4 regions of the Clostridioides sp. ES-S-0108-01 genome follow, and region 1 is predicted to be linked to each of the others. Evidence: riboswitches for the same ligand, from Rfam matches in the RefSeq annotation. Region 1 holds a riboswitch; each other region holds the start of a gene.
The links. Region 1 has a riboswitch for lysine ahead of IR152_RS02230 (aspartate kinase). Riboswitches for the same ligand answer to the same signal wherever they lie in the genome.

Region 2: it holds a riboswitch for lysine, as region 1 does, so the genes downstream of both, IR152_RS05820 (aspartate-semialdehyde dehydrogenase) here and IR152_RS02230 (aspartate kinase) in region 1, are expected to answer to the same signal.
Region 3: it holds a riboswitch for lysine, as region 1 does, so the genes downstream of both, IR152_RS06940 (YfcC family protein) here and IR152_RS02230 (aspartate kinase) in region 1, are expected to answer to the same signal.
Region 4: it holds a riboswitch for lysine, as region 1 does, so the genes downstream of both, IR152_RS03885 (Na+/H+ antiporter NhaC family protein) here and IR152_RS02230 (aspartate kinase) in region 1, are expected to answer to the same signal.

What each region holds. Positions count from the first base shown of each region.
Region 1 is NZ_JADGMN010000001.1:504,484-509,665, reverse strand. Features, by position in the region: gene lysA (diaminopimelate decarboxylase) at 1-1,282, opposite strand, end outside; gene IR152_RS02230 (aspartate kinase) at 1,300-2,493, opposite strand; lysine riboswitch at 2,575-2,743, opposite strand; gene IR152_RS02225 (hypothetical protein) at 2,853-3,470, opposite strand; gene IR152_RS02220 (hypothetical protein) at 3,639-5,182, opposite strand, start outside.
Region 2 is NZ_JADGMN010000004.1:147,771-152,952, forward strand. Features, by position in the region: gene dapB (4-hydroxy-tetrahydrodipicolinate reductase) at 1-480, opposite strand, end outside; gene dapA (4-hydroxy-tetrahydrodipicolinate synthase) at 548-1,435, opposite strand; gene IR152_RS05820 (aspartate-semialdehyde dehydrogenase) at 1,552-2,553, opposite strand; lysine riboswitch at 2,731-2,905, opposite strand; gene dapA (4-hydroxy-tetrahydrodipicolinate synthase) at 2,983-3,864, opposite strand; gene IR152_RS05830 (L-serine ammonia-lyase) at 4,186-5,182, shown strand, end outside.
Region 3 is NZ_JADGMN010000005.1:139,031-144,212, reverse strand. Features, by position in the region: gene IR152_RS06945 (FtsX-like permease family protein) at 1-1,532, shown strand, start outside; lysine riboswitch at 1,678-1,857, shown strand; gene IR152_RS06940 (YfcC family protein) at 2,004-3,395, shown strand; gene IR152_RS06935 (M20 family metallopeptidase) at 3,409-4,596, shown strand; gene licT (BglG family transcription antiterminator LicT) at 4,954-5,182, shown strand, end outside.
Region 4 is NZ_JADGMN010000003.1:15,991-21,172, forward strand. Features, by position in the region: gene IR152_RS03870 (TerD family protein) at 1-431, opposite strand, end outside; gene IR152_RS03875 (MetQ/NlpA family ABC transporter substrate-binding protein) at 534-1,337, opposite strand; SAM riboswitch class I at 1,448-1,552, opposite strand; gene IR152_RS03880 (lipoate--protein ligase) at 1,643-2,629, opposite strand; lysine riboswitch at 2,797-2,973, shown strand; gene IR152_RS03885 (Na+/H+ antiporter NhaC family protein) at 3,117-4,847, shown strand; tRNA gene IR152_RS03890 (tRNA-Leu) at 4,957-5,037, shown strand.

The sequences.
Region 1 (5,182 bases):
AAGCTAATAAGTCTTCATAGCTTTGTCTCTTACAAATTAGCTTATCATTTCCATCAAACACTGACACTACTGCTGCTCTTGGTATTTTATTATAATTTGAAGACATTGAATATCCATATGCACCAGTTGATGTTGTTATAAGTATATCTCCGCTTTTAATGTCCATTATATTTATATCTCCAATTAATATATCCCCACTTTCACAACATTTTCCAGCTATTGTTACATGATTCATAGTCTCATGGTTAATTTTATTCACAATACTACATTCATAACTAGCTTGGTACAACGAAGGTCTTACATTGTCTGTCATACCGCCATCTACACTTACATAAACTCTAACATCTTTTATATCCTTTATCGAACCTACTGTATATAAAGTACTTCCTGCATTTGCAACTATTGACCTTCCTGGCTCTATTACTAATGTAGGCACTTCTATTCCAAGCTCTTTACATGAATTTTCTGCTTTAATGATTATAGTTTCACAGAATTCTTTTATAGTTTTAGGTTTATCTCCTTCACTATAATAAACTCCAACTCCTCCACCTAGGTCAATTTCTGTTAACTGTATGTTGAATTTTTCTTTTATTTCTTTTACTAAGTTCATCATTATATCTACTGTATCTATGTATGGTTCTACATCAAATATTTGTGAACCTATATGAGCATGAAGACCCACAAGTTTAATATTTTTATATTCACTTAACTTTTCTATTGCTCTAAATAAATCTCCATTTACTAAAGCAAATCCAAATTTAGAGTCTATCTGTCCAGTTTTTATATAATCATGTGTATGAGCTTCTATACCAGGAGTTATTCTAAAATATATCTCTTGAGTTTTACCTTTATCTTCACATAACGCTTCAATCAAGTCTAACTCATAAAAATTATCCACTACAAATTTACCTACACCTAAATCTAATCCCATGTTTATTTCTTCTTTAGTCTTATTATTTCCATGGAAGAAAACTTTTTCCATAGGAAAATTTGATTTATAAGCTGTATATAATTCTCCTCCTGAAACTACATCTAGACACATTTGTTCTTCATTTATAAGATTGCACATGTAAAGAGGTAAAAAAGCTTTCCCCGCATAAGCAACCTTATTTTTTCCTTCTCTGGCTTTAAAATATTCTATATATTCTCTACAATTTTGTCTCACTAAAGCTTCATCAAATACATAAAGTGGAGTTTGATATTTTTTACTAAGCTCTAAACAACTTACTCCTCCAATATATAATTCATTATTATTTACGGTCATAGTTCCATGAAGTTTCATAATAGCCTCCCCAAATTTTATATATTAAATACTTCTGCTATTTTCTCTATAGCTACTTGTTTATCATCAGAATTTATAGCACAAGTTATACGAATTTCTGATGTAGTTATAAGTTTTATCATTATACCATTTTCATTGAATATCTTAAATACTTTAGCAGCAACTCCAGAAGTATTTTTCATGCCAAGACCTACTAAAGAGAATTTAGTAATATTATTATCAATTACTACATGTTCTTCATCTGTGTATTTAGATACTATCTTTTTACATTCTCCTAATTCTTCCTTTGGAACTGTAAATGATACACTTATCTTATCTAAAATAGGTGCAGTTTGGCTTATCATATCTACACTTATACCCATAGTTGCTATATCCTCAAATAAACTAGATATATTTTCTGTTTTAAAATCTTTTATTGTTATAGAACTATCATCATCACTAGTAGCTAATCCTGTTATTACTTTATCCTCTAATTTCATGTATTTTCCCCCTCTTATATACGTTCCTTTTACTGCACCACATGTACGTCCAACATAGATTTCAACACCATATTTTTGTGCAAGTTCTATACTTCTTGAATGCATTACTTGTGCACCTAAACTTGCTAGTTCAAGCATTTCTTCATATTCAATCTCATCAAGTTTACTAGCCCTTGAATATTTTCTTGGGTCTGTAAAGTAAATCCCATCAACATCTGTATATATCTCACATTTTCCATTTAATTTAACCGCAAGAGCTACAGCAGATGTATCTGAACCACCTCTTCCAAGAGTAGTTACATCGCCATCTTCATTGATTCCTTGAAATCCAGTTACTATCACGACATTTCCTTCATCTAAGCTATTTTTAATTCTTTTTATGTTTATATCATCAATTTGAGACTTTCCATGAAGACCACTCGTTTTTATATTTAGTTGATAAGCATTATAGCTTATAGCTTTACACCCAAGTGCATTTAATGCTATTGATAATAAAGATGCTGAAATCATTTCGCCAGTAGACATCAAAGCATCTAATTCCCTCTTACTAGGTTCATTACTCAATTCTTTTGCTAAATTTATATATTCATCAGTGGATTTTCCCATGGCAGACACAACTATTACCATTTGTGGATTTTCTTTTCTTCGTTCTATTATATTTTCTGCAATTGATTTTATTTTGTCAGTATCTGCTACTGAACTTCCACCGTATTTTTGGACAATTATACTCATGCTTTTTCCCCCTCAAACTAAATTTTGATAAATAAAAACGCCCAAAGGTATACTTTGGACGTGTAAATTTCATAGACCAAGTAACCTTGTAGCTCACCACTTTAAAAGTGACAGCCTTATGCATATTCTGCATAAGTCCAGAAAATTTGTCCGTCAACAAAATTTCTTCGGCTATAGACCCTTTCATCAATTATCAACACTTACCAGCTCCTATTGAATACTATTGAATACAGCTACCTCTACCCTAGGCTCATTATTTTTAATTAATTTATTAATATAGTTTTATCACACTCTATATAATATTGCAACAATTATTTTACAAAATGTGGCAAATCGCTAGTCTTCTTTTTAAAATTAACTTATATACAATTAAATAGTTTATTTAATCCTAAATCTATAAAATTTATACTGTACTCATTATCATATCTCTCTAAATCATTTAATTCAGATAAGTTATCTGGTGTAACTACCAAAACATTTGGCACTTTAAAAAACGGAATTGTAGATTTATCTATTTTTTTAGAAAGATTTTCATATTTAGAAATGTCTATTTCATTATTTAAATCAACGTCGACTAAAACTTGCTTTATACTACCAAATTGGTCTGTATATTCAATAAATAAATCGTATTTCACATCATCTACACTAACATTTCGGTAAAATCTTTTTACATCACAACCTGCAGTATTGATTCTAACAACTAACTCTGACCCTACTAGAGCCTTTATTAAATCATCTCCCTTAAAAAGCTTACTACCATTTAAATAGTATACATAAGAGAGGTCTTTATAATTATAATAATCCACATCACAAGGATATTTTTTTAGTGTATATTCACTACACATTTTTCTCAAAGTTTTTTTGAAATTTTTTTTATTGTATCTCTTTTGCTCTCCATAAATTTTTCTAAATTGAGATTCTGTAACACATCTAACCCTGCTAATTAAAAGTAATATCTCTTTTTCCATATTAGTCATAGTACATTCTCCTTGAAGTATTATTTGCAAAGTTGTACTAATATTATATTAATTTTATGATATTAAATTTACAAAGAATTAAAATAAAATAGCTAATTTTTATAGAAATAAATTCTATAAAAATTAGCTATTAACATACTAAATACTATTATCAATTATTTATTTAAACTATACATTACCTTGATTTTCAGAATCTTGAGAACTCGTATTTTCATCAGTTTCTGTTCCTTCTTTTACTTTTTTATCTTCAAAGTTTGCAATATTTAGGTTATCAAATTCTGACATTTCAATTACACCAGATTCTTCTTTTGAATACGATATTTTAACTTTATCTCCAACTTGAGTCAGTGGTAATTCGCTAGATACTTTTGAAGTAGCCTTGAATATTATCTCTTTATTTGAATCTAAAGTTACATAATAATTAGTATTTCCGCCTCGTACATCTGGGCTTATTCTTGTCACTGTACCTTCTATTACCTCATCTTTTAAATCATTATCAAGTTTTAAATCATTACCTTTAGATTCTAGTGAATCTTTATAATTTCTTAATGCTTCGTTCTTATCTTCACCTATTCCAAGTACATTATAATCTTCAACAGATACAAATGCAACTCTCTTAACAAGACCAGCCTTATCTTTTAATGATGATACATATGTTGGCTGACCCAATATATTATACATTACAGGGAATGTAGCTTCATAATTCTTTTCTTGAACATTACCCTCAGCTGATTTCATTGCAGCTGTTTCAGTAGCTCCTGGCTGTTTATACAATCTAGCCTCTTTTGTTCTAGAGTCGACTAACATAAATCCAATTGTAGATTCATCTCCACCTGAAGATGTTATACCCGTATACCAATAAGACCTATTATCATTACCATAAACTAACGATGTACCTTCTGTTGGCACTAAAACTCCCTTTTCTGATATAACAGAATTTAAAAATCCATTAACATAAACACCCCAGTCTTTAATCTGGTCTGTTATAAAGTTTTGTGGCTGGATTCTATCCACCCATTTAGGTGTGTTCTTAACATCATAAACCTTTATTTTTCCAGTTTCTGCATCAACAGTGGCTATTCCTGTAGCATTTGCTCCTCCATAACCAATTTTATGTTCATATAAACTTACAACCCAATAAGGTCTTCCTTCATCATTTATTTCAAGAGTGAAATCTGTCATACCAGCATTTACAATACCATGTATGTATAAATGTCTTTGTAAATCTTGATGTAAGTAAGCTTCTGGTTGATATACTATCTTTATTGGCTTTCCATCTATTTCTTGAACCAATTGAACGTCTTGAGGGTTACTAGCTGATACTTTTACATAACCACTTGTCCCACTTAGAGATGTTATCCATTTAATTATGTCTCTATGAACAAGAGGTGCTACCCAGTACAACTCTCCATCCACATTTTGTATATGAAATTTTCCTAATTTTGACACACTACCTATTGCTGGAACTTCTCCAAGTTTTTTGTCACCCAATTTCATGGCCATATCTTCATCTACAAGACGAATGTCATTTACACTGACAGGACTAATGTCATCAGTGAATTTACTTTCAGTTACTTTTCCCAATAGTTCTTTATATGATTTTGCATGAAATACAGGTGTAGAAGTTATAAAAGGAACTACTACAATATACACAAGTAAAGCTATTGCTATTGAAAAATTATACTTAGCAATTTTAGATGCTCTTTCATTTC
Region 2 (5,182 bases), on a different contig from region 1:
AGCGTTAGCAATCATAACAGCTGTGCCACTTGGGGCATCTACTTTTCTGTTGTGATGTTTTTCTATTATTTCTATATCAAATCCTTCTAATAATTTAGATGCATCTTTAACCAATTTCACTAATACATTTACACCAAGAGACATATTATATGATTGGAATATAGGAATAACTTTAGCCGCTTCATGTATTTTGTTCATTTCTTCATCATTATATCCAGTAGTAGCAATTACTAAAGGAGTCTTCGTTTTTAAAACATAAGATAAGATATTATCTAAATTAGAGTGATGAGAAAAATCTATAACTACATCAACTTCTTCAACTATAGTGCTCATATCTTCATAGATTTTGAGGTCACCTTCACAGCTATCCATACCTCTAGCTGCAACACAAACCAATTCTAATTCACTATCTTCTCTTATAGTGTCGGCTAAAATCTTACCCATTTTTCCATCATAACCAGTTGCTATAACTTTTAACATAATTTCCTCCTATGATTAAGGGCTAACTTTTGACCAAACTTATCCTTTTACTATGCATTAATTTTTACTATGCATTAACTTTTAGTCCAAAGTTAACTAACTCTTTCTTTAATACTTCTAAATTTGCTGGGTCCATTTCTGCTAGAGGTAATCTTAAATCTCCAACATTGAATCCTAATAAATTCATTGCAGTCTTAACTGGTATAGGATTTACTTCTATAAATAAAGCTGCAATCAGAGCATCCATACCAAGTTGTAATTTTCTAGAACCTTCGATATCGCCTTCAAAGAATTTGGCTACTAAATCGTGAGTTTCTTGAGGGCAAACATTAGCAAGTACTGATATAACTCCTTGACCTCCTAAAGATAACAAAGGAAGTATAGTATCATCATTACCAGAGTAGATAGCAAAGTCATCTGGTACCAAGCTAGCTATTTCTGCAACTTGTCCTAGGTCTCCACTAGCTTCTTTTACAGCAACTATATTATCTATTTTAGCAAGTTCAACTATAAGGCTAGGACTTATATTTACACAAGTTCTTCCAGGGACATTGTAAAGTATAATTGGAAGTTTGACACTATTAGCTATTGTTTCAAAATGACGTTTAAGCCCAGCTTTATTGGCTTTATTGTAATAAGGAGTTATTATTAATAGAGCATCTACTCCTAATTTTTCAGCTTCTTGACTTAAATTAACTGAGTGCATAGTATCATTAGAACCACTTCCAGCGATAACAGGAACTCTTTTATTAACTTTTTCTACGACATACTTAATAGTAGCAAGTTGTTCTTCATCAGTCATAGTATTAGCTTCACCAGTAGTACCACAAGATACTATAGCATCAGTACCATTAGCTATTTGGTATTCAACTAATTCACCTAATTTGTCAAAATCAACCTTATTATCCTTTGTAAATGGTGTAACTAGAGCAACAGCAGAACCTCTAAATATCATATAAAATCAATCCCCTCTTTTTTATTTTTGTGTTTTATATTACAGTTACTTCTAATGCTTGTTTTTGAGTTACTATTAATATTTTACAAAATCATATATTTATACAAGTTTGTACATTATACTAAATCGTATGATAAAGCCATTTCAGCTATTTGAATTGCGTTAGTTGCAGCACCTTTTCTTATATTATCAGCAACAACCCAAAGATTTACACCATTATCAACACTAAAATCTCTTCTTATTCTTCCAATAAATACTTCATCTCTATCATCAAATTCTACAGCAGTTGGATATTCATTTTTAGCAGGATTATCAACTACTACAACACCTGGAGCCTCTTCAAGTGTTTTTACTAAATCCTCTAATTCAAATGGATTGTTAAATTCAACGTTTATAGATTCACTATGACCATTTTTTACTGGAACTCTTACAGTAGTTGCAGTTATTTTTAAGTCGTAGTTATCAAGTATTTTCATAGTTTCATTTACCATTTTCATTTCTTCTTTAGTGTATCCATTTTCAGTGAATGAATCTATATGAGGAAGACAGTTGTAAGAGATTTGATGAGGGTAGAATCCAGTAGGATTGCCATTCATTCCTTTCTCTAAATCTTCAACACCTTTAACACCAGAACCAGATACAGCTTGGTAAGTAGAGTAAACGACTCTCTTAATTTTGTATTTGTCATCAAGTGCTTTAAGAGGAACCATAGCTTGTATAGTAGAGCAGTTAGGATTAGCTATTATACCCTTATGATTTTTTATGGCTTCTGGGTTAACTTCAGGAACTACTAAAGGTACATCTGGATTCATTCTCCATTGACTAGAGTTATCTACTACTAAGATTCCATTTGAAGCAGCTATTGGAGCATACTTTTCACTAATACTTCCTCCAGCAGAGAATAATGCTATTTGTATGCCTCTATCAGTAAATGAAGTTTCCTTTAATTCTTCTACTATATATTCTTTACCACAAAACATTACTTTAGAACCAGCTGATTTAGAAGAAGAGAATAAAAATAGATTTTCTATTGGAAAATTTCTTTCTTCTAATACTTTTAAAAATGTTCTACCTACCATTCCAGTAGCACCAACTATTGCCACATTTACTTTTTTCATATAAATTCACCCCAATTTTAAATTATTAAAACATTGTTTTATTTGATTTTAGTTATACAAGTAAGATATGTTAATATTTTTATATATCCAAAAACTTTAATATTATATTAACAACTTTAATTATATACAAAAAACGCACAAAGGTATACTTTGTACGTCTAATTTATCACTCAAAGTAAACCCTGTAGCTCATCACCTATAAAAATAAGTGACAGTATTACACATGTTATGTGCAATCCCAGAAAATATTATTGCAAGAAATATTTTCTTCGGCTGTAAATCCTTTTTCCAATCATTAACACCTGCCAGCTACTATTGGATACTCTTAGTTACAGCTACCTCTACCCTAGGTTAATAGGATATTAAAATTTGATTATTCTAATAATAATACATATTTAAGAAAAAATCAACTTATTTATATATATATTGCTAAAATTTAAATCCAAAATTTGTCAACTCTTGTTTTAACACATTAAGATTAGATTCTTCCATTTCAGCTAGAGGAAGTCTTAAATCTCCAACATTAAAACCTAAAATATTCATGGCAGTTTTAACTGGAACTGGATTTACTTCTATAAATAAGGCAGCAATTAAAGCATCCATATCAAGTTGTAATCTTTTTGAGCCTTCAATATCACCTTCAAAGAATTTAGCTACTAAATCATGCGTTTCTTTAGGACAGATGTTAGCAAGTACAGAGATAACACCACTTCCACCTAATGATAATAGTGGTAGTATGGTATCATCATTACCGGAATATATAGCAAAATCTTCAGGCACTAATTTAGCTATTTCTGCAACTTGAGCTAAATCTCCACTAGCTTCCTTCACAGCAACTATATTATCTATTTTAGCAAGTTCAGCCACAACAGTTGGCTTTATATTTACTTTAGTTCTTCCTGGTACATTGTATAAAATAATTGGTAACTTAACGCTATTTGCTATTGTTTCAAAATGAAGTTTAAGACCTCTTTCATTAGTCTTATTATAGTAAGGAGTTATTATTAAAAGACCGTCCACTCCCAATTTTTCAGCTTCTTGACTCATATGAACAGACAACATAGTATTGTTTGAACCAGTACCTGCTATAACAGGTATTCTTTTATTAACTTTTTCAACTGTATATTTTATTACAGCAAAAATTTCAGATTCACTCATAGTAGTCGCCTCACCTGTTGTTCCACAAACAACTAGTGCATCTGTGTCATTCTCAATATGGTATTCGATTAATTCACCTAATTTTTCAAAGTTGACATTATTATCCTCTGTAAATGGAGTAACTAAAGCAACAGCAGAACCTTTAAATAACATATAATCAAATCTCCTTTTTATCTAAATTTAATTTTTTAAGTACAATAATAATTATAGTACAAATTAATTAATTTTAATAGGTATAGTTAATATCTTAACTGTTTAAATAAGATATTTATATTATATTAATATTATAAAAATTTGAAATAAATGTTTTATTCTCAAAATATGCATATTAATTTAATAAAATATACCAAAATGGAAATAAAAAATAAATTTTATGCGAATTTAATAACTAATAATTAATATATTTAGGTTATAATAAATATGTGCGTAAAATCTAATAATAAGTAATAATACCGAAGATTCAGGAGGAATAATATGGATACTTTAAAGGAACTTTTTAAAATAGGAAGTGGACCTTCAAGTTCTCATACTATGGGACCACAAAGAGCAGCAGAAAGATTTAAGAATGAAAATCCAGATGCAGAAAGTTTTAGAGCAATATTATATGGTAGTTTGGCAGCTACAGGGAAAGGTCACTTAACTGACTATATAATTGAAAAAACCATAGCACCTAAAAAAGTTGAAATTGTTTGGAAAGAAGATATTATAAAAGATTTTCATCCAAATGGAATGAAGTTTGAAGCTTTAGATAAAGATGGAAATGTAACAGCTGAATGGACTGTATATTCTATAGGTGGAGGGACTATAGCAGAAGAAGGTCAAAGAAACAGTAAAAGTAAGAGCATATATCACTTAGATACAATGGATGAAATAGTAAAATGGTGTAAAGAAAATGATAAGACTTTAGTAGATTTTGTGTTGGAATGTGAACCAGAAGACATAAAAGATTATATAAAAACTATAAAAGATGCTATGAGAAAATCTATTGATGATGGGCTAAGTACGGATGAAACAATACCAGGTAAACTATTATTAAAAAGAAGAGCAAGTACATTTTATAATGCATATCAAAAAGATAAGAATTTCTCAACACTTATATATGCATATGCACTAGCAACTTCAGAGCAAAATGCTTCTGGTAATATAATAGTTACAGCTCCAACTTGTGGTTCTGCTGGTGTAATACCAGGAATATTCTTTGCAATGCAGGATTTCTATAATTATGATGATGAAAAAATAATTGAAGCACTACTTGTAGCTGGAATAATAGGTAATATAATAAAAACTAATGCTTCAATATCTGGGGCAGAGGTAGGATGTCAAGGTGAAGTTGGCGCAGCTTGTTCTATGGCAGCAGCGGCAGTAGCATATTTAAAAGGTGGTACAATAGACCATATTGAATATGCGGCAGAAATAGCACTTGAACATCATCTAGGAATGACTTGTGACCCTGTACATGGATATGTTCAAA
Region 3 (5,182 bases), on a different contig from region 1:
TTCTAACTATAGGAATTCCAAGTATAATTTATTCTTTTGCAGTTTCAGTATTATCAGTATCAACAAGTAGTTTTATAGTAGTTAGGAAAGCTGTGAAGGTGTCCATAATTGATTCAATAAAAAGTAGTGAGAGGTATGAAAGAAAATCAAAATATAATATTATAAAAACAAATCGAACACATGGGAACATAATTAGAAGAATCGCGAGTAGAAATATATGGAGAAATAAATCTAGAACGATTATAACAATACTTGCAATTACTATGGTTGGAACTATGTTTATATTTAGCTTTGCAGTAAAAAGTACATTGAGAGCCAATATAGAGGAAGGAATAACAGGTGGTAGTTTTGGGATGTCCTATGGAAGTGTGGATAAAACAGTAAGTGGTAGTTACAATGGGACAGATAGTTTATTTTATAAAGTCGATAAAAATCTGATAGAGAAAATAAAAAATATAGAAGGCGTAAAAAGTGTAGATCCAAATTTTTACAATCCTAATGGATATGTTTTGCTTCCTAAAGAAAAAATATCTAAGTCCTATCAAGATGAATTAAATAGAAAAAATATACTATTTAAAGAGGAACATAGTAATGAATATCCTCTTCTTATAAGAGGTTATAGCGATGAGCTATTAAACAGTAGAGAGTCGTTTATTGAAGAAGGAAAAAACTTGACAAATGTTAAAGAAGGACAATATAAAAAAGTTATACTTGTAAACAATACAAATTCACAAGTTACACACTCATTTGAAGCAAAGGTAATTGATGGCGCAAAGGTTGGAGACATCATAGATATAAAATTACCTGTATATAAAGATAGTATTAAAAAGTATGAAACATTTAAGGTTGAGGTTAGTGCTATTATGAAAGAAGTTTATGCGGCATCTCAAGATGGGAATATTGATGCCAATGGAGCACAGGTGATATTTAGAGAAGATGACTATAGAGAATTAACAGGTCAAAAATATTATAACAAGATTTATGTAATGGTTAAAAAAGGTAAGTTATATCCAGTTGAAAAAAGATTAGAGAAGTTGACAAAGGATTATGCTTTTACATCAATTGGTGGTAAAGGTGAAGATTTGAAATTTAATGGAGGACAACAAAATTCAGAGGAACGGCTTGCAGTAATATATCAGTGTTTAATTATACTTATACTTTCTGTAAATAGTATTTTTATTATGAGAAGTAATATCATTGCTAGAAAAAAAGAATTATCAATACTAAGAGCAATTGGAATGAGTGTTAAGGATATTAAAAAAATCCTAATAATTGAAAGTGAATTTTATGGACTAGTTGCCTCTATAATAGGAGCTGTAATTGCAACAGTCTATTATAACTGGGGAATTTCAAAAACAAATAAAACTCTTTTAGCAGGAGGCTTTGAAAAAACAATAAAGCCTGATATTCCTGTGAGTCAAATATTTATGCTCTTTTCTATTTTTAGCATCATAGGATTTATTGCAGTATATTTATCTAGAGATAAATTAGAAGGTACATCAATAACAGAGGGAATTTCACAAAATGATTAAGTATGTTCAAATAAAAAATAAAAAGGAGAAACTTAATTGTAAATATTGCAATTATTATTCTGACAATATTTACAATCTTAATGTATTATGTTACAATTATTTACAATAAATAAAATTTAATAAGAATTACCTCATCTAATAAAAAGATTGAGGTAGAGGTTGCATTTACTAAGATTAATATTGAAGAGGTCGGAAACCAATGAGGCAATATAAAAGGAGTAAGTGCCGAAGTGCTAGTGTCCAAAGCTAGTGCTGGGACTGTATTTAATAAGTACAGTACTGTCATCAAAATTATCCCGAATTTTGATGGAGAGCTATCTTAAATAAGATAAAGGGAAGATGCAGGTATGTTGTATTTAGCACATTTAGCTCAACATGTATCCATGTTGAGCTTTTTTACATCTATACAAAATAGGATAAAAAGGGATGCAATAATAAAATATTTTAATTTAAAAAGTGGGGAGATTAAAAATGAGTAGTTTAAAAAAGAAAAAGTTTACTATGCCTCAAACACTTACTATAATATTCTTATTAATAGTAGTGATGGCAGTTCTTACTTGGATAGTACCAAGTGGAAATTTTGAAAGGGTGGATATAGACGGAAGGTCAGTTGTTGTAGCTGGAACTTATGAAAAAGCACCATCAAATCCACAAGGTGTTACTGATGTATTTTCAGCTCCTATAAATGGATTTATAGATGCAGCTCAAGTAGTTGGATTTGTTTTGATAGTTGGAGGCGCTTTTGGAATAGTTAATAAAACAGGAGCTATAGAAGCTATTATAGCTCATACTGTCAAAAAAATGAAGAGGTTTCAATTTTTAATAATACCTATCTCAATGATTCTATTTGGGCTAGGTGGAACGACATTTGGAATGAGTGAAGAAACACTACCTTTTTATATGATATTTATTCCACTCATGACCAGTATGGGATATGATTCATTAACAGCAGTGGCAACGATATTTGTAGGAGCAACAGCTGGATTTGGGGCAGCTACGACTAATCCTTTCTCTGTAGGAATAGCACAAGCATTGTCACAAATAACACCAGGTTCTGGAATAGAGTTTAGAGTTGTTATGTTTATAATATATATGGCTATATCTATAGGATTTGTTATGATATATGCCAATAGAGTTAAAAAAGACCATAAAAAGTCTTTAGTACACGATATATCACTAAATCAAGAATCAATGACTAATAGTGATACTAACATAAAAGAATTTACAAAAAGAGAAGCTATGGTAATATCAATTTTCGTGGTAGGTATGGCGATTATGATATTTGGAGTTTTAAAGTTAGAATGGTATATAACTGAGATTGCAATGATATTTACAGCAATAGGTATAATATCAGGAATAGCATCAGGGCTTAAACAAGATGAAATAGTTAATTCATTTATAAATGGAGCAGGAGATTTAATGACAGCAGGGCTATGTATAGCATTTTCTCGTGGAATCGTAATAATAGCAGAAAATGGATTTATAATAGATACAATTTTAAATTCTGCAGCAAATTTATTAAATGGACTACCAAAAACTATATTTATAAATTTAACTTTCTTAATAGAAGGTTTGATAGCATTTTTAATACCATCTGCTTCAGGGCTTGCATCACTTACAATACCTGTACTTGCACCACTTGGAGACTTAGTTGATGTATCTAGACAAATGATAGTTACAGCTTATCAATTTGGTATAGGTGTAACTAACCTAATAACACCTACATCAGGTGTTTTAATGGGAGCATTAGCAGTGGCTAATATTCCTTGGTCAAAGTGGGTTAGATTCATAGTTCCTCTAATGGTAGTATTAACAATTCTTGTAATGGTATTCTTGACAATAGGATTATATCTAGGATTCTAATAGGAGGTAAGTTATGATAGAGAGTGTAAAGAAAAGAGCTTATGAGATAGAGGATGAACTTGGAAAAGAAATTGAAGAAGTATGTGATTTTATATTCAATAACCCGGAGCTAGGTGAAGAAGAATATATATCATCAAAGTACTTAGTAGAGAAAATGAAGGAATATGGATTTGATACAACTTATCCGTACTGTAATATGGATACTGCTTTTAGAGCAGAATTAGGAGATAGTGATGGTCCTACTATAGCATTTTTAGCTGAGTATGATGCACTTCCTGGATATGGAGAAGATAAAGAACCAGCTCATGCTTGTGGGCACAACTGGATTGCAGCATCTACACTAGGAGCTTGTATAGTATTAAGTAAATTAAAAGAAAATTTTAAAGGAAAAATAGTACTAATAGGAACACCAGCTGAAGAAACAACAGGAGGAAAATGTGATTTAGTTAAAGCAGGAGCCTTTGATGATGTTGATGTAAGTTATCAGATGCATATAGAAGCTTTTAATAATATAAACTGCAAGGCTTTGGCAATAGATTCATTAGAGTTTAGTTTTGAAGGGGTATCAGCACATGCAGCTAGTCATCCTCATATGGGAGTTAATGCGTTAGATGCAGTACAACTTACTTTTGCTGGGATAAATGCACTAAGACAACATGTAAAATCAGATGTTAGAATACATGGGATAGTTTCAAATGGAGGAGAGGCTCCAAACATAGTTCCAGAAAAAGCAGCCTGTAAATTTTTCGTAAGAGCTGCTGAAAGAAGTTATTTAGATGAAGTAACTAAAAAGGTTATAAACTGTGCAAAAGGAGCAGAGTTAATGACAGGAGCTAAGCTTTCCTATAGATATTTTGAAAATTCTTTTGACAACATAATAAATAACAAAGTGCTTCAAAAGATAACAAAAAATAATTTGATTGAGGTGGGTATAACAGATATATTAGAAGGTAAAGATGGACCAGTAGGTTCTACAGATATAGGTAATGTAAGTCAAGTTTGCCCTACTATGTATACAGAAATAGCTTTAGATATAAATCCAATGGTGTATGTTCATGAAAAAGAGTTTCTAAACTATGCAAATTCTGAGGAAGCTTATGATAAACTTCACAAAGCAGTAAAAGCAATGGTAGGATGTGCATTAGAAATTTATCTAGAAGATGGACTACTTGATGAGATTAAGAAAAATCACTTAAACTAAAAATAAAATAAATGGGTATTACTTAAAAAATGGTAATACCTTTTTTATTTTGTTTATTGATAAAAATAATATTTTTGTGGATTCAATTTATATAGTTTGTTTAAAATTAAAATATTGAGAAAAAGTTGACACTAAAAAATAAATTTGCTAACATATAATAAATAATAATTAAAATAAAATACAAACGGATAGTGATTGTTTAAATACAAGCTAAACCTATTTATTACTCAGGATTCATGGGAGTCTATTTAATGTGTAATAAATAGGTTTTTTTTTATGTAATAAATTACATTTTAAATATTCTAAATAATTAAAAAAGATTTATTTTAACTTAATGCTAGTAAAGGGGGCATCACAATGATTATTGAAAAAATACTCAATAATAATGTAATTATTACAACTGATGAAAATCATAAGGAAATAGTAGTTATGGGAAGAGGTTTAGCTTATAAAAAACGTACAGGAGACCATATATCAAAAGATAAGATTGATAAGATATTCAAACTTTCAGATCCAAATATATCTGATAAATTTAAAGAATTAATAGCGGATATTCCTATGAGATATATGGAATTATCAGATGAAA
Region 4 (5,182 bases), on a different contig from region 1:
ACAACTAAATCTGAATCTTGTTTTTGTTTGATTGTTACAATTCCATCAGCTTCAGACCAATTAGCTACACCTTCATAGATAAAAGCATAAATAAGTATTCTCTTTATTTCTTTTATTTTATTACCATTTATTCTCAAATTTTCTCCCTGTGTATTACTTCCTGTACGGTCATCTCCATCTAATTGTGCAAAAGGTGGATACTCCAAATTACCAAAAGAATTACCTAGTGCCTGAACAGCACCTTTTACACCATTTTTCATTTCAAACAAGCAACCTAAATCTAAATCTATATTACTGCTTTTTAGAGAGCCAAAAAAACCTTTTTTTTGTATTTTTTGGTTCCAATTTAAATTAACTAAAATTTCACCTAAATTACTATTTTCTTTTTTTGTAAGGTTTATTTTTTGCCCCTTTTTTAGTTCTATAGCCATAGTAATCTTCCTCCATAAACATAGATTTATTTAAATGGTAGCACTTAATAAGTCAATGTTCAACAAGATTAGGATAATAATATTAAAATTATACTAAATATACTAAAAAATAGGAATTACAACACCTTTGTACTTTTCTTCAATTATACTTCTTGCTTTGTCTGATGTAAGAACATCTTGTAGAACTTTAATTTTTTCGCTATCTTTATCTTCAGTTCTAAATGCCAAAAGATTTGCATATTCATCATTTACAGGAGCTGTATAAATTCCATTTTTCTTAGCATCAAGACCAGCTGGTACTGCATAAGTAGTATCTATAAATGCAGCAGTTACATCTGGAAGAGAAGACGGAATTTGAGCAATATCTAATTCTTTGAATTGTATCTCCTTTGGATTTTCTATTATATCCTTAGGGCTAACTAATCCATTACCTTTAGGTAAAGTTAAAAGACCAATACTTTCAAGGTATCTAAGGTTCTTAGAACAAGAAGATGGATTGTTGCTTATTGCAATTGTATCTCCTTTTTTAAATTCATCAACAGATTTTATCTTATAAGAGTAAAGTATTGCTGGACATACATATAGTTTTTTACCAGCCATTATTTTGTAGCCTTTAGCTTTAACTGCTTCTTTTAGATAAGGTTCGTGTTGGAATAGATTTGCATCAATTTCTCCATTATTTAAAGCCTCGTTTGGAAGTATGTAATCATCAAAATTTTTAATTTCTAAAGTATAGCCTTTTTCTTTAATAAGTGGTTTTAATTCTTCTAATAATTCTCCACCTGGGACTAAAGTAGCTCCGACAATTATTTTTTTATCATCTTTGCCTTTGTCTTTAGAACATCCCACTATAGATAAGGTAAACACTAAACATAATAACAAACATAATAATTTTTTGAATTTCATATAAATTCCCTCCTGAATATAATTGATTAGTTAAAAATAAAATACCCTTTTTATTACCCTGCAAAATAAAATAAGCCTGAGTTTAAACTCAGGCTTTAAAAGCTAATTTAGACTCATCTTTCAGTATAATACTGCAGGATTTAGCACCAATGTATATAAAATATACTGGTTGCTGGGTTTCATAGGGCCAGTCCCTTCACCACTCTGGATAAGAAGTATTAATTTTTAATTATGTTATAAATATTATCATGATTTTTTATATCTGTAAATATAATTTTATAAATATTTTAAAATATTTAACATACTCATTTAACACCTAAAATTCCAGAAACTAGAATATCAGTATTAGCGCCTAAGAAATAATCATTTATTTCAATAGAGTCTAAGATATTTCTCAAAGCATTTTCCTCATGTTTTATACCAATAAGTTTATCTTCTACAAATGAAACATCACGTTTTCCAAAAAAATCTCCAAAAAATTTTATAGTGCTTATTATGCCTTTATCAACATTTAAATTAAATTCAACATTTCCACCAGAATATTTTAATTCATTTGAAAGAGTATATTTTGGTGAATTGCCAAAGTTCCAATCCCAAGTTTCATATTTTGATTTAGTAAGTTTTTCTATCTGTTCTATATCATATTCACTTAAACAATAATTAGTATTATCAGTATTTATTTTAGAAAGATAGTTCATTATTGCATCTTTAAATTCCAGTATATCCATTTTAGATTGTAGATGTTCACTTATATTAGTTACACGGGATTTTACAGATTTTATTCCCTTTCCTTCAAATTTTATAGGTTTAACTTTTAGTGCACTTGAAAGGTCGTTTATCTCAGATGAAAATAAAAGTGTGCCATGATGCATTACTTTGTTTTTGTAATTATATTGAGCATTTCCAGAAAATTTCTTACCATCTATAAGAAGGTCGTTTCTTCCAGAAAATTCAGCATTGACGCCTAATGTTTTAAGTAAGTCTATTATTGGTTGAGTGAATCTTCTGAAATCACTGAAACTATTATTATTACAAGCTATGAATGTAAAGTTTATGTTTCCTAAATCATGAAATACAGCTCCACCACCAGATTGTCTCCTAACAACAGGTATAGAATGTTCTTTTATATATTCTAAGTTTATTTCAGAAAGTGTGTTTTGATTTTTTCCAACGATTATAGAAGGTTCATTCCTCCATAAAATAAATAAGTCTTCATCAAAGTTTTTTAGAATATATTCTTCCATTGCTAAATTGAAATAAGGGTTTGTTTTTTCATTATAAATTAATAACATTAAAGTAATTCCTCCAATAAGTGATAAAATTTTTTTGTTAGTCTTAGTACAATTAATTTTATAATTCGACAATAGTGTAAAAAGTCCTTTAAATTAGAAATTTTAAAAACTACCTTGCAAAGTTTAAATAAATAATATATACTCAAAATGTGTTTAATAAAAGTGAATAAAAAGGTAGAGGCGCAATAGTCTATCAGTACTAATAAGGAGTTAAGCACAGAGAATTATTAGGAAAGGAGATATTGCCGAAGTTTTATAATCGATGCTTTAAGATTATATTGCTGGGGGTACATAGAAAATGTGTACAACTGTCACAGGTTTATTTGTGGTGAGCTATCATTTAAGGAATTATATTATATTTATTTTTAATATTGTTTATGTATTGTAATGTTTAAGCCTTGAGTGTTTACCACTCAAGGCTTTTTTAGTTTTATCAGAACATAATACCCTGTATAATTCACAAAATTAAAAAGAGAGGGAGATTTACATGAGGAACAAAAAAATTAATATTATTTTTCTGACGACAATTATGTTCATAATGTCAACAGTAATGGTTTTTGCAGAGGAGGATATAGACACTATTGCATTAGCTAATGCAGAAAAATTTGGAATCTTAACTTTAATACCACCAGTAGTTGCTATAGTACTTGCATTTATAACTAAAAACGTAATAATTTCATTATTTATAGGGATTATTTCTGGTAGTTTTATAATTAAAGCTAGTGGTATTAATGTTTTTGCGACATTTATACAAGCTTTTTTAGATTTGGTAGATAGAGCTTTAGTATCTTTGGCAGACCCATGGAATGCAGGAATAATACTACAAGTTCTGGTAATTGGAGGAGTAATAAATCTTGTTGCTAAGATGGGAGGAGCTAAGGCTATAGCTGAAGCGCTTGCTAAAAGAGCTAAATCAGCAAAAGGTACACAGCTTATAACATGGTTTTTGGGACTTTTAGTATTCTTTGATGATTATGCAAATTCATTAATAGTAGGTCCTATGATGAGACCTGTTGCAGATAAGATGAAAATATCAAGAGAAAAGTTGGCATTTATAATAGATGCTACAGCAGCACCAGTTGCTGGATTAGCTATAATATCTACATGGATAGGTCTTGAAGTTGGTTTAATACATGACGCTTTTGAAAGCATAAATGTAGATGTTGACGCATTTGGTATATTTTTAAATACAATACCATTTAGATTTTATAACATATTAATATTAGTGTTTATTGTATTATCAGCATTATTATTAAAAGAATTTGGACCAATGAGAAAAGCAGAGATAAAATCTAGAAGTAGAAAAATTGGTACAGACCTTGATGAAGGTGTAGAAGAATTAGATGATTTAGCTCCAAAAAATGGAGTAAGATTGAGTGTATGGAATGCTATAATCCCGATAGGCACATTAATAATAGTTGCATTAACATCATTCTATTATAGTGGATATACATCTATAATGGGAGGGGAGAATAAGGCTCTTATACAGTTATTTACGAATTCGCCGTATTCATTTGAAGCAATAAAAGAAGCATTTAGTGCATCTGATGCATCTAGAGCATTATTCCAGTCTGCACTTGTTGCAAGTTTGGTTGCTATTATAATGGCTGTAGTCAAAAAGATTTTTACAATATCAGAGGCAATTGATGTTTGGATAGATGGAATGAAAAGTTTAGTAATCACTGGTGTAATATTAATACTTGCATGGTCATTGAGTTCAGTAATAAAAGAGTTAGGTACAGCTAAATTTTTAATACACTTATTATCAGGTTCATTACCTCCATTTTTATTGCCAAGTTTAATATTTGGTTTAGGAGCAATAATATCATTTGCTACTGGAACAGCTTATGGAACAATGGGTATACTTATGCCACTTGCAATACCACTAGCATACTCACTAAATCCTGATATGTCTTATGTAATAGTAAGTACAAGTGCAGTTTTAACAGGTGCAATATTTGGAGACCATTGTTCTCCTATTTCAGATACAACAATACTTTCTTCAATGGGAGCTGGTTGTAATCATATAGACCATGTTAATACTCAAATACCGTATGCTATATTTACAGCAGTAATTACCGTTGTATTTGGATACATACCAGCTGGATTTGGATTGCCAATATATATAGTGTTGCCAGTGGCTATAGTTGCTATATTTGTAGGTATTCAAATAATTGGTAAGAGAGTAGATGAAGCAGAAATTGAACTTGTAGAATAAGGATATAAATAAATTTAACCTTTTATTATGATTGTTTTATTAGTTTATAGATAATTTTAAAAAGTTATTGAAAAGAATAGCGAAATATAGTAAAATAAAAGAGTAATAAGCGGATGTGGCGGAATTGGCAGACGCACTAGACTTAGGATCTAGCGCCGTTGGCGTGGGGGTTCGACTCCCTTCATCCGCATTTTACAGTACTTAGTTGTACTGGAAAAAACTGGGGTTGCTGGCTTTCGGAGTGGGCTATCCCGTTTTTATTTTTTGATAGATAAGTTAAATACAATATGAATATATTTATAAAATATTTTACTAATAAATACAAAAAAGCACAT